Regions from separate parts of the Shewanella sp. K8 genome, predicted to be linked through region 1. Evidence: predicted binding sites of a transcription regulator. Region 1 holds the regulator's gene; each other region holds the start of a gene.
What was found. The regulator LexA, encoded in region 1, represses DNA repair genes until DNA is damaged. The targets are predictions, from matches to a motif close to TACTGTATNNNNATACAGTA.

Region 1 (3,113 bases):
TGTCGGTCCCATGTTCATCGGCCATCAGCCGCAACGACACGGCATTGGAAAACTGCACAAAGTTGTCGCGCCCCAGAAACAGGATCATCAGAAACTTGCGCAGCCAAGTGGGATTTTCCCGCTCAAATACGGCGGCACGCATGCTGTCATCTTCCTTACCAGGAGTGCGGCCCCAATAGAGGCTCACTGGCACCAATTGAATATCCAGTTGTGGATTGGCCTGATGCAGGTTCAGCAGAGAAGTGAAACAGCTGAGAAATGGCTTGTTGCTCTTGCGCTTGCCGAATAGGGGCTTGGCTCCTTCCAGGCAGACGACTCGGGGAACGGTAATATCATCAACCTTGAGTGCCTCATAAGGACAAGGCAAACCAAACTTACGGGTGACTTCCGCCAATGCCGCAATATCACTGACAGATTCCGTCTTCATTACATAGGCCATCGGCTTGGCCGGATCCAGGTTCAAATCGGCGAAAGGATCCTGAGGCACCACAGTGGTATGCACCAGCTTGCTTTGGAGCCAGCGAAGAGATTTAAACCAGAATGAATCTTGTTTGGACATTTTTTTCAGTGTCTGAGCCACAATCAATAGCCCAATAGAATACCAGAATTTCCTGAACCTTAGCTAGGGAAGGTGCGAACCGGCCCCGGCAGCTTCTCTGGCCAATGCCTTGAACTCCCCATGCTGCATGGGCCAAGCCGTTAAAACCAAAGCACCGAATGGCTTACTTAGCCACTCCCTAAAAGTTTCAATTTTGGTTAATACTTGCACTGATAAAAATACTGTATATACTGACAGGTACTGTATGAAAAAACAGGAATTACCATGAGACCACTGACACCGCGCCAGGCACAGATTCTGGAACTGATTAAACGCAATATAGCCGACACCGGCATGCCGCCAACCCGGGCCGAAATTGCTACCCGGCTGGGCTTCAAGAGCGCCAATGCCGCCGAGGAACACCTCAAGGCATTGGCCAAGAAAGGCTGTATTGAGATCATGCCAGGCACCTCTCGTGGTATTCGCCTGCCTCATGATGAACAAGCGGAGTCAGAAACAGGCTTGCCCTTGATTGGTCAGGTTGCCGCCGGTGAACCCATACTGGCACAGGAACACGTTGAGCAGTATTACCAGGTCGACCCTGGCATGTTCCACCCCAATGCCGACTTTCTGCTGCGGGTACGCGGCGACAGCATGAAGAACATAGGTATTCTCGAAGGTGATCTCCTGGCGGTTCACAAGGTACAGGAAGCCCGTAACGGTCAAGTCGTGGTGGCCAGGGTTGAAGACGATGTAACTGTGAAACGCTTTGAAAAGAAAGGTAATGTGGTTTATCTACATGCCGAGAACGAGGCTTACTCCCCAATCAAAGTCGACCTGACTTTCCAGCCATTGACCATTGAAGGACTGGCGGTAGGGATAATACGCAATGGAGACTGGCTATGAGCATAATGACTGGCAACGCCCCAAGACACCCAGGCCTGTGGACAGACACCGGTATTGCCGGCAATCAGCCTTGGCAACATACCGGTATCTCCAGCTTGGCCAGCCATAGCCAGGGACGTCAGGAATTATTGCGCCTCTGCCCTCAATTGGCGCAATTGAGTCAACAGGGACGCTGGATAGTCTTGATTAACGCCCCGGCCAGCATAGGTTACAAAGAAACCTTAGCAAGGGCCGGTGTCAGAATGGATAGAGTACTCTTGGTGCGCACCAAGGATGAAGTAGAAGCCTTGTGGGCAACGGAAAGAGCCCTGACCAACGGCACCTCCAGTGCAGTGATCAGTTGGATAGACAGCCTGGATGCCCGTGATAACCGCCGATTGCAGCTGGTCGCCCGTAACGCCAGAGCCATGGGCATAGTGTTGGAAACGGGACAGCAGGCGAAAGAGGTGGATAACCACCTCAACGAACTTACCCACTCCATCCATTGATTGTGTTTAAAGGCCATCCCTGGGATGGCCTTTTTTCTGTGCCTTTTTGGTGCAATGCCTTCCCCTGTCAATCGGCGGCAAACCGCGCAGCTCTGCTACTCACACAGAATTCACCTCTGGATTAACAGACGCTTTTTTTTCATATAGTTAGAAAACATCGTGATCTTGATCAATATTTAATCTACAAGTAATGTAAGAACAACGATTGTGTTATCTCCATGCAATTCGTCGTAGGTTGACCGCCCCATTTCGGTTCATAACGAGTGGTGCCGTCGCCGGAAATGCTGAGTATATTCAGCGGTAAGTGCAACAGTGGTCACCACCTGTATACCTAGAGCTAAGTGAAACCGCCGCCGCACTTTGAAGTCATCGTTGCTTTTTTGGGAACTGAAGAGTTTGCATAGAGCAAAGACTTACTGTGTGACTCTTCTTTGTAGTTGCGAATGCAATTGACAGAGGAGATGTCTTGTGAAGCAATGGCTGTGTGTTTTGCTGACCTTGTTGTGCGTCAGCTTGTTGTCTCCAGGCGCTCAGGCAGATATGCCCTTGAATATGACTCAAGGGGTAACTGAGATCAGTGGCAAGGTGTATCACCTGCACATGATCATTCTTTATATCTGTTGCGCCATAGGTTTGGTCGTATTCGGCGTGATGATCTACGCCATGATCAACCATAGGAAGTCCAAAGGGGCAGTCGCGTCCCAATTCCATGAAAGTACCAAGGTAGAAATTGCCTGGACGCTTATCCCCTTTTTAATCCTGATCCTGATGGCAATCCCCGCAACCAAAACGCTGATTGCCATGGAAGATCCCAGTGATGCCGACCTGACGGTCAAGATCACCGGCTCGCAATGGAAATGGCACTACAGCTATTTCGGCGAAGACATCGACTTCTTCAGCATATTGGCAACGCCGAGATCCCAGATAGAAGGCCAGGAAGCCAAGGGCGAGCACTACTTACTTGAAGTCGACAAGCCTTTGGTATTGCCCATCAATCGCAAAGTCCGATTCCTGATGACCTCAGATGATGTGATCCACTCCTGGTGGGTGCCCGCCTTTGCCGTCAAAAAAGACGCCAATCCCGGTTTTATTAACGAAGCCTGGACCCGGGTGGACAAACCGGGGATCTACCGCGGCCAATGTGCCGAGCTTTGCGGTAAAGACCACGGCTTTATGCCGAT
Region 2 (3,113 bases), on a different contig from region 1:
TGGGCACTGCCGGAGGCGATATCCTCCAGCGACTGGGCCCTGGCCTTGCCCTTGAGCTTGCCCGCCAGCCAGCCGACTTTGAGCCCCAATGGCTCCAGCCATTGACTGAAATTAATTGCATGTTGCTCGGCCAACAGCTCTGTGGGCGCCATCATGGCCACCTGATAACCGTTTTCTATCGCCTGCAGTGCGGCCATGGCCGCCACCAGGGTCTTGCCCGAGCCAACATCGCCCTGAACCAGGCGCATCATGGGTTGCGGCTTTTCAATATCGCGGCCGATATCTGCCACCACTCGCTGCTGCGCCCCCGTAGGTTTAAAGGGCAAGGCGGCGAGGAAGGGATTGAGTAAAGCGCCGGTGGCGGGCAAAGGCACGGCTTTGTCATGATTACTGCGCTCCCTGAGCTTGAGCATAGACAGGTTATGCGCCAGCAGTTCTTCCTGCACCAGGCGTTGCTGCGCCGGGTGTTGCCCCTGTTCCAGACGGTAGATATCGACATCCGCCGGGGGCCTATGCAGGGTGCGCACCGCCTGAGCCAGGCTTTGCTGATTGGGGCGCAGCGCCTCGGGCAGCAACTCCTGCAGTCCGTCCTCCTGCAGCAGGTTTAGAGCCTGCTCGGTCAATTTCATCCAACTGGCCTGCTTGAGCCCTTCAGTGGTGGGATAGATGGGTGTCAGGGTTTCACTGAGGTTGGGCGGTTCGTCGCCCTTGAGTATCTTGTAATCCGGATGAATGATCTCGGCCTGGTGGTTACCTCGGCGCACTTCGCCGTAGGCTCTAATGGTCAGACCTTGTTGCATGGCATTGCGCTGGGCGGCTGAGAAATTGAAGAACCTCAGGGTCATGGTGCCGCTGTCATCACGGACATTGCAGATCAACATACGCTTGCGGCCATTGATGATCTGGCTGGACTGAATTTCGGCTTCTATGGTGCCGTAGCTGCCGGGAGTAAGGCTGGCTATGGGGTAGATGCGGGTTCTGTCTTCGTAGCGCAGCGGCAGGTGGAACAGCAGATCCTGTACCGTGTTGATTCCGAGCTTGTGCAGTTTCTCAGCCATTTTAGCGGCTACGCCCTTGAGCTCGGTGATAGCAATAAGATCCAGTCTCTGCAAACCTTTAGCACCGGATTACTGTGAATTTATACATATACTATCAGAGAAATAGCCCTTGGCAATGCGTTGCGTTTATCGGCTGGGTAAAGTGTGGAGCAATGGTGGCAGGGCTTCTGCCTGGGGGCGAGTGTATGGCAAAAGCCCTGATATATTGGTGGCAGATTAATCTGTCAGCGCCACCAGTTCAGCAGGGTGACCAGGGGCTTTATCAGTAGCTGAACACTGCCTATTACAAACAGCCAGGCGCCGATAATAGTGTGAACATCTGTGAGAAAAAAGAAGCTGCCCAGTAGAAAACAGAGAGCGACTATCAGGTCGCTTAGGGTATTGAACAAGGCGTGTTTGGGAAGAGGGGTGGCGGGGGCTTTGATATCTTGCTCGGCAAAATATCGCTGCTTACTGTCGATCATGGTTCCTTCTTGGTAGTTATGATTCGCCGCGATACCTTAACGCTGCCATCCTCCGAGCGCAAATCTAATTCCCTTTGTTTTTGTGTGTATAAATATATCAACATAATCATTGAATTAAGTTAACAGCTGGCCCCTTTGGTTTGTCAGGCTTGGCTAAAGAGTAGCGTAACTTAACGGCCCAGGCCTGAACCCTGGGTAACTGTTATTTCGCCGTTAAAGCCTATCAGTTCGGCGAGTGTTTGTGCGTAGGCTCTGGCCTTGTCTGTGGCCTGCTTTTGAGGTTTGAACAGGCCAAAACCGAGTCGCTCACGCTCAGCAAAACAGAGTACCACGCTGACACTTATGAGCTCTTCGTCAGTCAGGTGTTCAAGCATGTGACTTCTGAATCTTTCGTTATAGGTATTGCGTTGCACCTCTATGCGGCAGAGTTGACTGAGAGGCTTGCTTTTTCCGCCCCGGAAGAAGCAGCCCTGTTGCAGATCCAGAGTAACGGGTTTGAGCAGGCGGTAGAGGTTCAGGCCCATGATGATGCCGCTGAGCCCCAGCACTATAGCTATGATGGCAGCCGTAAACCAAGTGTCCTGTCTGGCGGGGTCCAACACCAGTACTCCCAGAATTCCGGCAAGCATCGCCAGTAGTCCCCAAAGCGCGTATTTCAGTTGCGTTTGCCTGCTGCGCCAGACGAGTTTCAACTTGCCTGGCTCAGCCTCGAGCTTTGTCATCAGCATATGCTGCTGATATTGGCATAGCCTGGTCTGCTGTGGGTTTTTGGTCATAAAATGGTCACCATGAAATCAGTAGTTCGTCGTAAAACCCAGTGCTCAAACCAGCAGGCTCGAGTGAGCCGCTATCAGTTGCCAGCCGGTTGTCCTGTGCAGCCAAACCCGGGTAAAGCGAAAACGGCCGTTGGTCGGCGCTTTGGCATAGCTGCCTTGAATATTCACCTCCGCCGACACTATCGTAGTCCCCTGATGCAGCCGTATCTCTTCGGCCAGGATGTCTATCCGAGTGATGTTGAGCAGGCCTGAGCTGTGGGCATGCAGATCCTCTGCTTTGCCGAGCACTTGCCCCAGGTGATTGGTGAATATCAGTTGAGGCGACAACAGTCTATCCAGCAAATTGATATCCGAATTCAACATGGCGCTACGCAGTTGGCTTTCCAGTTGCTGAATGTCTGAGATGTGATTCATGGTTATTCCCAAGGCCTGATGAGTGACGGCAAAGAGGCAAGAAGGTTTAAAAAATACTGACTTTGGCACACTTGCCACAGTACCAGGAGTTCTGCCATTGATTCAGTGCCGCCTGGTATTGCTGCATCGACTTTCGCCCTCCCAAGTAGTTTTTCCACAGCCAATCGGCGCTCAGGATCAGAGTAAAACAGGAGACAAAAAAGCACAGCACTCCCAGCCAAAAACTGCTCCAGTTGCTGCCTGCCTGAAACCCCAGGTAGCCGCCCAAGAGTAGTCCGGGGAAAGCCGCCAGAAATAGCACCAAGGGCTGAGGGTCAGATGGCGGCGAGCAGCGCTTGGCCAGTTCGGTTTGCAGTTGGGCGCCACCCTTGAGTTTTTGTTTTCCATGCACAGAGAAGGGC
Region 3 (3,113 bases), on a different contig from region 1:
GACAAAAATGGTTTGTTTGTCGGTGACCCGGCCGTGGATGCCAACGACGGCTCAATCTCGGCCACGGTCAAGACAGTAGTCAAGGATGCCAATGGTCGCCTGATAGGCATAGGCGGTATGGATATTCTCATCGATACCATAGGTAAAAACTTGTTGGCGCCAATCAAATACCGGGGCGAAGGCCAGGCGTTTTTGATGACGGAGCAGGGAAAGCTGGTTTACTTCCCGGGTTTTAACCAGGGGTTTCCCGCCGGCTCTGATGCGGCCGTTATTGACAATCTCAGCGGCGACAATCAGGGTTTTAGTGAACTGAAACGTGAAATGCAAACCCGGGATGCCGGTATTGCCGAAGTCACTTATCAGGGAGAGTTGCAGCGGGTGAGCTACATTGCCATTCGCGGTGATTATCCCAAGGTGCGCTGGTATTTGGGGTTCATGTTGCCCAATGAAGTGTTTCAGGCACCGGTGAAGCAAAGCCTTTGGCAAACCAGCCTGGTCTCAGTGGGGATTATTTTACTGGTGGCGTTAACCGTTTTCCTGATGATGTTGCCGTTTCGGCGTAATCTCAATAGCCTGCTGCACACCATGGAAGATATCGCCGAGGGTGAGGGCGACTTGTCACGCCGCATTGAAATCAACCGCGCCGATGAACTTGGGCGTCTCGGCGCGGCATTCAACCGTTTTGCCGCCAAGGTGCAGAGTCTGTTGCTGGAAACCCGTGAACTCAGTGGTCGGGTGGATAATGGTGTTGCCGCCGCGGCTGAGGTGTGTGACAACGCACTGGCCTCTGTCAGCGCCCAGAAACAGGAAATTGCCTCAGTGGCCACAGCCGCTACCGAAATGGCCCACACAAGCCAGGAGATGGCGACCAGCGCCCAACGAGCCGCCGAGTTTTCCGAGACGGCGTTGTTGCAGTCCAGAAACGGCGCAGATGTGGTGCAGCAGGCCAGTCAGGGAATGCACTCACTTTCCACTCAGGTCAACCAGGCTGCGGGGGTTATTCGGGCGCTCAGAAGCAGCTCAGAGGAGATAGGCGAGGTGCTCAGTGTGATCCGCGCCATTGCCGAACAAACCAATCTGCTGGCACTCAACGCCGCCATTGAAGCGGCTCGCGCCGGCGAGCAGGGAAGGGGCTTTGCGGTTGTGGCCGATGAGGTGCGCACCCTGGCATCCCGCACTCAGGACTCCACGACCAATATTCAGGGTATTATCCAGACTTTGCAGCAACAGGCACAACAAGCCGAACAGGTGATGGAAGCCGGAGTCAGGGAGGCCAACCAGGGCCAAAGCCTGACTCTGGAAGTTGAGCGGGCACTGACAGAAATAACCGCGGCAGTGGATGCCATCCAGCTGCAAACCATGGAGATCACTGCGGCGATAGGCCAGCAGGCTGTGGTGGCCGAAGAAGTGGCCTGCAACATTGAAAATGTTCGTGGCCGCTCCGATGAATCCCTGAGCGCCAGCGAAGAGCTGTCACATCAGATGCAGGCATTCCAACAGTTGGCCACGGCTCTGGGGCGCAACATAGGTCAGTTCCGCATCGATTAAGACGAGCTTTAAATCCATTAAGGAGAGCCCTGGCTCTCCTTTTTTGCTCTCGATTGATCTGCTTTTTCGTTATCCTGGCTTGTTAACTGTGTTTTTATACAGTACTCTGTTTGTGTCCGGCTCGACCGAGCCCTTTGAGATCCGGAAAGCAAGCTTGAGAAAGATCATACATATCGACATGGACTGCTATTTTGCCGCAGTGGAGATGCGTGATTTTCCAGAATATCGTGGCCGACCTCTGGCCGTCGGCGGCAGCAGTGACAGACGCGGGGTGATAAGCACCTGCAATTATGAGGCGCGTAAATTTGGCGTTCGCTCAGCCATGGCCTCGGCCTATGCGTTAAAGCTTTGCCCGGAGCTGCTGCTGATCCCCGGGCGCATGTCTGTCTATAAGGAAGTCTCGGCAGAGATCCGGGCCATCTTCGCCCGCTATACCTCACTGATTGAACCTCTGTCGCTGGATGAAGCCTACCTGGATGTATCCGATAGCTCGTTATACCAAGGCTCGGCCACCCTCATTGCCGAGGCTATTCGCGCCGATATCCTGGCAGAAACCGGCCTGACGGCTTCGGCAGGTATCGCCCCGGTCAAGTTTCTCGCCAAGGTGGCATCGGATCTCAACAAGCCCAACGGCCAGTATGTGGTCACGCCACAGGCACTGCCTGAGTTTGTAAAAAACCTGCCGCTTATCAAGATCCCCGGCGTCGGTAAGGTCACCGCCCAGAAGCTGGCCGATATGGGGCTGCATACCTGCGCGGATGTGCAAAAGGTGCCGCTGACCAAGTTACAACAGCGGTTTGGAAAGTTTGGTACCTTGCTTTATGAAAGGGCTCAGGGGATAGACGAGCGTGAACTGACCATCAACCGAGAGCGCAAGTCTGTTGGGGTAGAAACCACGCTGGCAGAGGATATTCATACCCTGGCCCAGTGTCGCCAGGTAATGCCACAGTTGGTGCAGGAGTTGGCCCGCCGTCTGGAGCGCGGAGCCAAAGACAGGCAAATTCATAAGCTGGTAGTCAAACTCAAGTTCAGTGACTTTAAACAGACCACTATAGAAACCCGCTCGAGTGAGTTATCTGTGCGCCTGCTGGATGAATTGCTGACCCAGGCACTGCAAAGAGCCAACGGCCGAGGCATCCGTCTGCTGGGGGTGGCTGCCGGGCTGGTCAGCCAGGATGACAGCCACTCACCGGCAGAGGAAGCTTTGCAGCAGTTGGACCTGGCTTTCTAATCCCCAATTGACGGCTTGAATTCGGGGGAAAGATCACGACTCACAAGCATAGCTGGCGATACTTTACCAAAGTTCTAGTGCACCGAACGAGTCATAGCGAAGATACTGGCTTGAATACAAAACCGTGGCCAATTTAACTTGACCACTAAAGTTAACACTTATAAAAGGGACTTTATGAACAGTAAATTAAGTAAAAAATCGACTTATGTAATGCCTACCAGTAAAGACAATGGACGTGAGGGATTGATTCAAAGTGTTTCTCCAGAAAGCCAGCAAGAAGAAAAATTGCCACCATTGAATTCTCAGGAGCTTAAGGCGTTGAAGCATAGGGTTA
Region 4 (3,113 bases), on a different contig from region 1:
ACACTATGGACAAGTTACTGGAAAATCTGTTTTCAAAGCGCGCTGATGAGCTGGATGCCTTGCTGGATAAAAGGGATGACGCGGCATTCGATAATGCTTGGGTGCATTTAAATCAGCAAGTAGGCGAGGTTGATGCTCACTTGGATAACAGCTTGGATAACAAATTTGATAGCAAAGCGTTGTTTATAAAATTGTCCCAAGCGACCAATTGCCACGAGATATGCTGTTATATCGCAGATGACCTGGAGCTGATTGAGAAAGCTCGGACCATGGGCTTGGAGTCAAGGTTTCTGGATTATTTAAAGCAAAGCTATCGGCAAGGTCAGGTGCCATGCGAATGGTTAGGCTAAAAAAACAGACTCGCTCTTTCGTATCGGCGGCGTTGCCGGCTTGAGCAGATTTCAGGAGACTTGCTTGATGAAAGTGAAACGAATCGTAGCCAATGTGGCCGCTGCCGACCTGGACGCAGGCCAAGTATTTTATGAATCGATTTTTGGTCTTGAGCTGGTTATGGACCATGGCTGGATTAAAACCCTTGGCTCAGCTGAAGAGATGAAAATTCAAATCAGTTTGGCGACCGAAGGCGGCTCAGGGACGCCGGTGCCAGATCTATCTATTGAGGTGGACAATCTTGATTTGGTGCTTCATCGGCTGAGAGCGCAAAACATAGAGATTGAATACGGGCCAATCTCAGAGCCTTGGGGTGTGCGCCGCTTTTATATCAGAGATCCATTTGGGAAATTGCTCAATGTACTTCAACATGATCCGGATATACTCCTAACTTCAAATTGAATAGTGGATGATTTTACTTAAATAACCCATTGATTTAACTATGGTAAATCCAGGTGAATTGCTTTTACCCCGGGGCAGAGCGTCGGGCCAATAAGGAATTAAGCAGATGCAGTTACCCATAGAGTATTACTGGTTGAAAGCGCATAAATTTGCAGGACTCATGCCTTGGTGGTTTATCGATGAACCCGGCGGACCCGGGCTGAGAATGGAATACCAAAAAGAAACCGGGGAGGACTTCTATCCCATCGCCAGGCGGCAAGACAATGACAGCGTGGCTGGGTTTAAAGTGATTGACGGCGAAATACAAAAAGAGCTGGTCTCTGTCCATTTAACCTGGACAGGAAAGCGCGAACAGCAAGGTTTTCCGGCCAGGGCCGTGTACAAGGATATTTTTTCCTGGTTGTCAGAAGAAGTCCTTCCCGAAACGGCTGACTGGGTAAGTGAAGAATTCCTGGCGGAGCTTGAGGAGGAAAATAGATAGCTGCGCTGTGTTTAGTTGCTTTGTTTAGTTGCCTTGTTCAATCGCCTTGTTCTATCAACTTTGCCCAATCAAGCTTAGTTAATCATGCCATTACCCACAGAGGGTTTGCAGCCGACAGATGACTTGGCTAGAATTACTGTAATTTTATCCAGTAATACTGTTCAGTGACAGCCAAAGGACGCAGTGGATGATCCTCTATATCGCCGAAAAGCCCAGCCTTGGGCGCGCCATCGCCGAGGTGCTCCCCAAACCCCATCGCAAACATGAGGGCTATATCGAGCTTGGCAACGGAGATTGTGTTTCCTGGTGTATAGGTCATCTGCTGGAGCAAGCAGAGCCGGATGCTTACGATCCCGCCTACAAGTCCTGGCAGTTGGAACATCTGCCTATTGTCCCGTCCGATTGGCAGATTAAACCCAAAGCCAGCAGTCGCGGCCAACTCAGTGTCTTGCGTAAATTGGTCAAGCAGGCCAGGGAGTTAGTCAATGCCGGCGATCCGGACCGGGAAGGGCAGTTGTTGGTGGATGAAGTGATTGCCCATCTTGGGGTCAAGGGCGATAAGTTGGCAGCGGTTAAACGCTTGTTGATAAGCGATCTCAACCCGCAGGCGGTAAAACGCGCCCTGGGGCAGATGCGCAGCAACCGCGAGTTTGTGCCATTGTCGACTTCGGCACTGGCGCGTAGCCGAGCCGATTGGCTCTACGGCATGAATATGACCCGTGCCTATACCCTGCAGGGGCGCAAGGTGGGCTATCAGGGCGTGCTGTCGGTCGGTCGGGTGCAAACCCCTGTGCTTGGTTTGGTTGTCCGGCGCGACCTGGAAATCGCGGCCTTTGTGCCCAAACCTTTTTATGAAGTACTGGCCCATCTTAGCACCCAAGAGGGGAGCTGTTTCAGCGCCCGCTGGCAGCCCAGTGAGGCCTGTCAACCTTGGATGGATGAGGAGGGGCGGGTGCTCTCCCGCGGTTTGGCGATGAATGTGGTCGGCAGGATCACCGGCCAACCCGGCCGGGTAGATGAGCTGGAGCGCAAGCAAAGACACCAGGCACCGCCTTTGCTCTACAGTCTGTCTGCGCTGCAGATTGATTGCGCCAAACGCTTCGGTATGAGCGCCAAAGAGGTGCTGGATACGGCGCAGTCCCTGTACGAACGGCATAAATTGATAACCTATCCGCGCTCCGATAGCCGTCACCTGCCCAAGGCGCAGTTACAGCTGGCCCCGACAGTCTTGAATGCCATTACCCAAGGGGCGGCAGAACTGCTGCAAGGCTGTGAAGCGCCCAATCCCGCCCTTAAGTCCAAGGCCTGGAATGATGCCAAGGTGGACGCCCATCACGCGATAGTGCCTACGGAAAAGACGGCTAACCTCGGTGTGTTGTCACAGCGTGAGCGTCAGGTGTATTTGCAGATTGCCCGTCAGTATTTGGCGCAGTTTTACCCTAATTATGAGTACCTTGAAACCCGAGCTGTGATCGACATTGTTGGAGGTTGCTTCATGGCCAAGGCCAAACAGCCATTGAAACAGGGTTGGAAGCAATTGTTTGGCAAACAAAAAGCCGACGATGAAGCGGAAGATATTCAAACCAGCTTACCTGAGCTGACTCAGGGGCAGATACTGGATTGCCTTAAGGGTGAATTAGTGGAGAAGATGACCCAGGCCCCCAAGCATTTTACCGATGCCACACTGCTGGCGGCGATGACAGGAATAAGCCGCTATGTGAAAGACCCAGAGATCCGCAAAATCCTCAAGGAAACCGATGGGTTGGGCACAGAAGCGACCCGCGCCGGGATCATTGAACTCTTGTTTAAACGTGGCTTTTTGAAACGTCAGGGCAAGAGT

Region 2: recG (ATP-dependent DNA helicase RecG) is a predicted target of LexA. The motif match lies at 1,129-1,148, and genes of this name have one in related genera.
Region 3: dinB (DNA polymerase IV) is a predicted target of LexA. The motif match lies at 1,633-1,652, and genes of this name have one in related genera.
Region 4: ON072_RS10670 (DNA topoisomerase III) is a predicted target of LexA. The motif match lies at 1,408-1,427, and genes of this name have one in related genera.

The regions. Positions count from the first base shown of each region.
Region 1 covers NZ_JAPEHY010000024.1:45,264-48,376, reverse strand. The annotation lists gene plsB (glycerol-3-phosphate 1-O-acyltransferase PlsB) at 1-559, opposite strand, end outside; gene lexA (transcriptional repressor LexA) at 824-1,444, shown strand; gene ON072_RS13770 (cell division inhibitor SulA) at 1,441-1,932, shown strand; partial or broken gene coxB (cytochrome c oxidase subunit II) at 2,401-3,113, shown strand, end outside.
Region 2 covers NZ_JAPEHY010000042.1:19,199-22,311, forward strand. The annotation lists gene recG (ATP-dependent DNA helicase RecG) at 1-1,112, opposite strand, end outside; gene ON072_RS18560 (YrhK family protein) at 1,283-1,522, opposite strand; gene ON072_RS18565 (hypothetical protein) at 1,693-2,298, opposite strand; gene ON072_RS18570 (nuclear transport factor 2 family protein) at 2,344-2,712, opposite strand; gene ON072_RS18575 (hypothetical protein) at 2,759-3,113, opposite strand, start outside.
Region 3 covers NZ_JAPEHY010000053.1:16,671-19,783, forward strand. The annotation lists gene ON072_RS20100 (methyl-accepting chemotaxis protein) at 1-1,548, shown strand, start outside; gene dinB (DNA polymerase IV) at 1,703-2,779, shown strand; partial or broken gene ON072_RS20110 (hypothetical protein) at 2,954-3,113, shown strand, end outside.
Region 4 covers NZ_JAPEHY010000016.1:85,251-88,363, forward strand. The annotation lists gene ON072_RS10655 (hypothetical protein) at 6-350, shown strand; gene ON072_RS10660 (VOC family protein) at 418-792, shown strand; gene ON072_RS10665 (hypothetical protein) at 899-1,273, shown strand; gene ON072_RS10670 (DNA topoisomerase III) at 1,461-3,113, shown strand, end outside.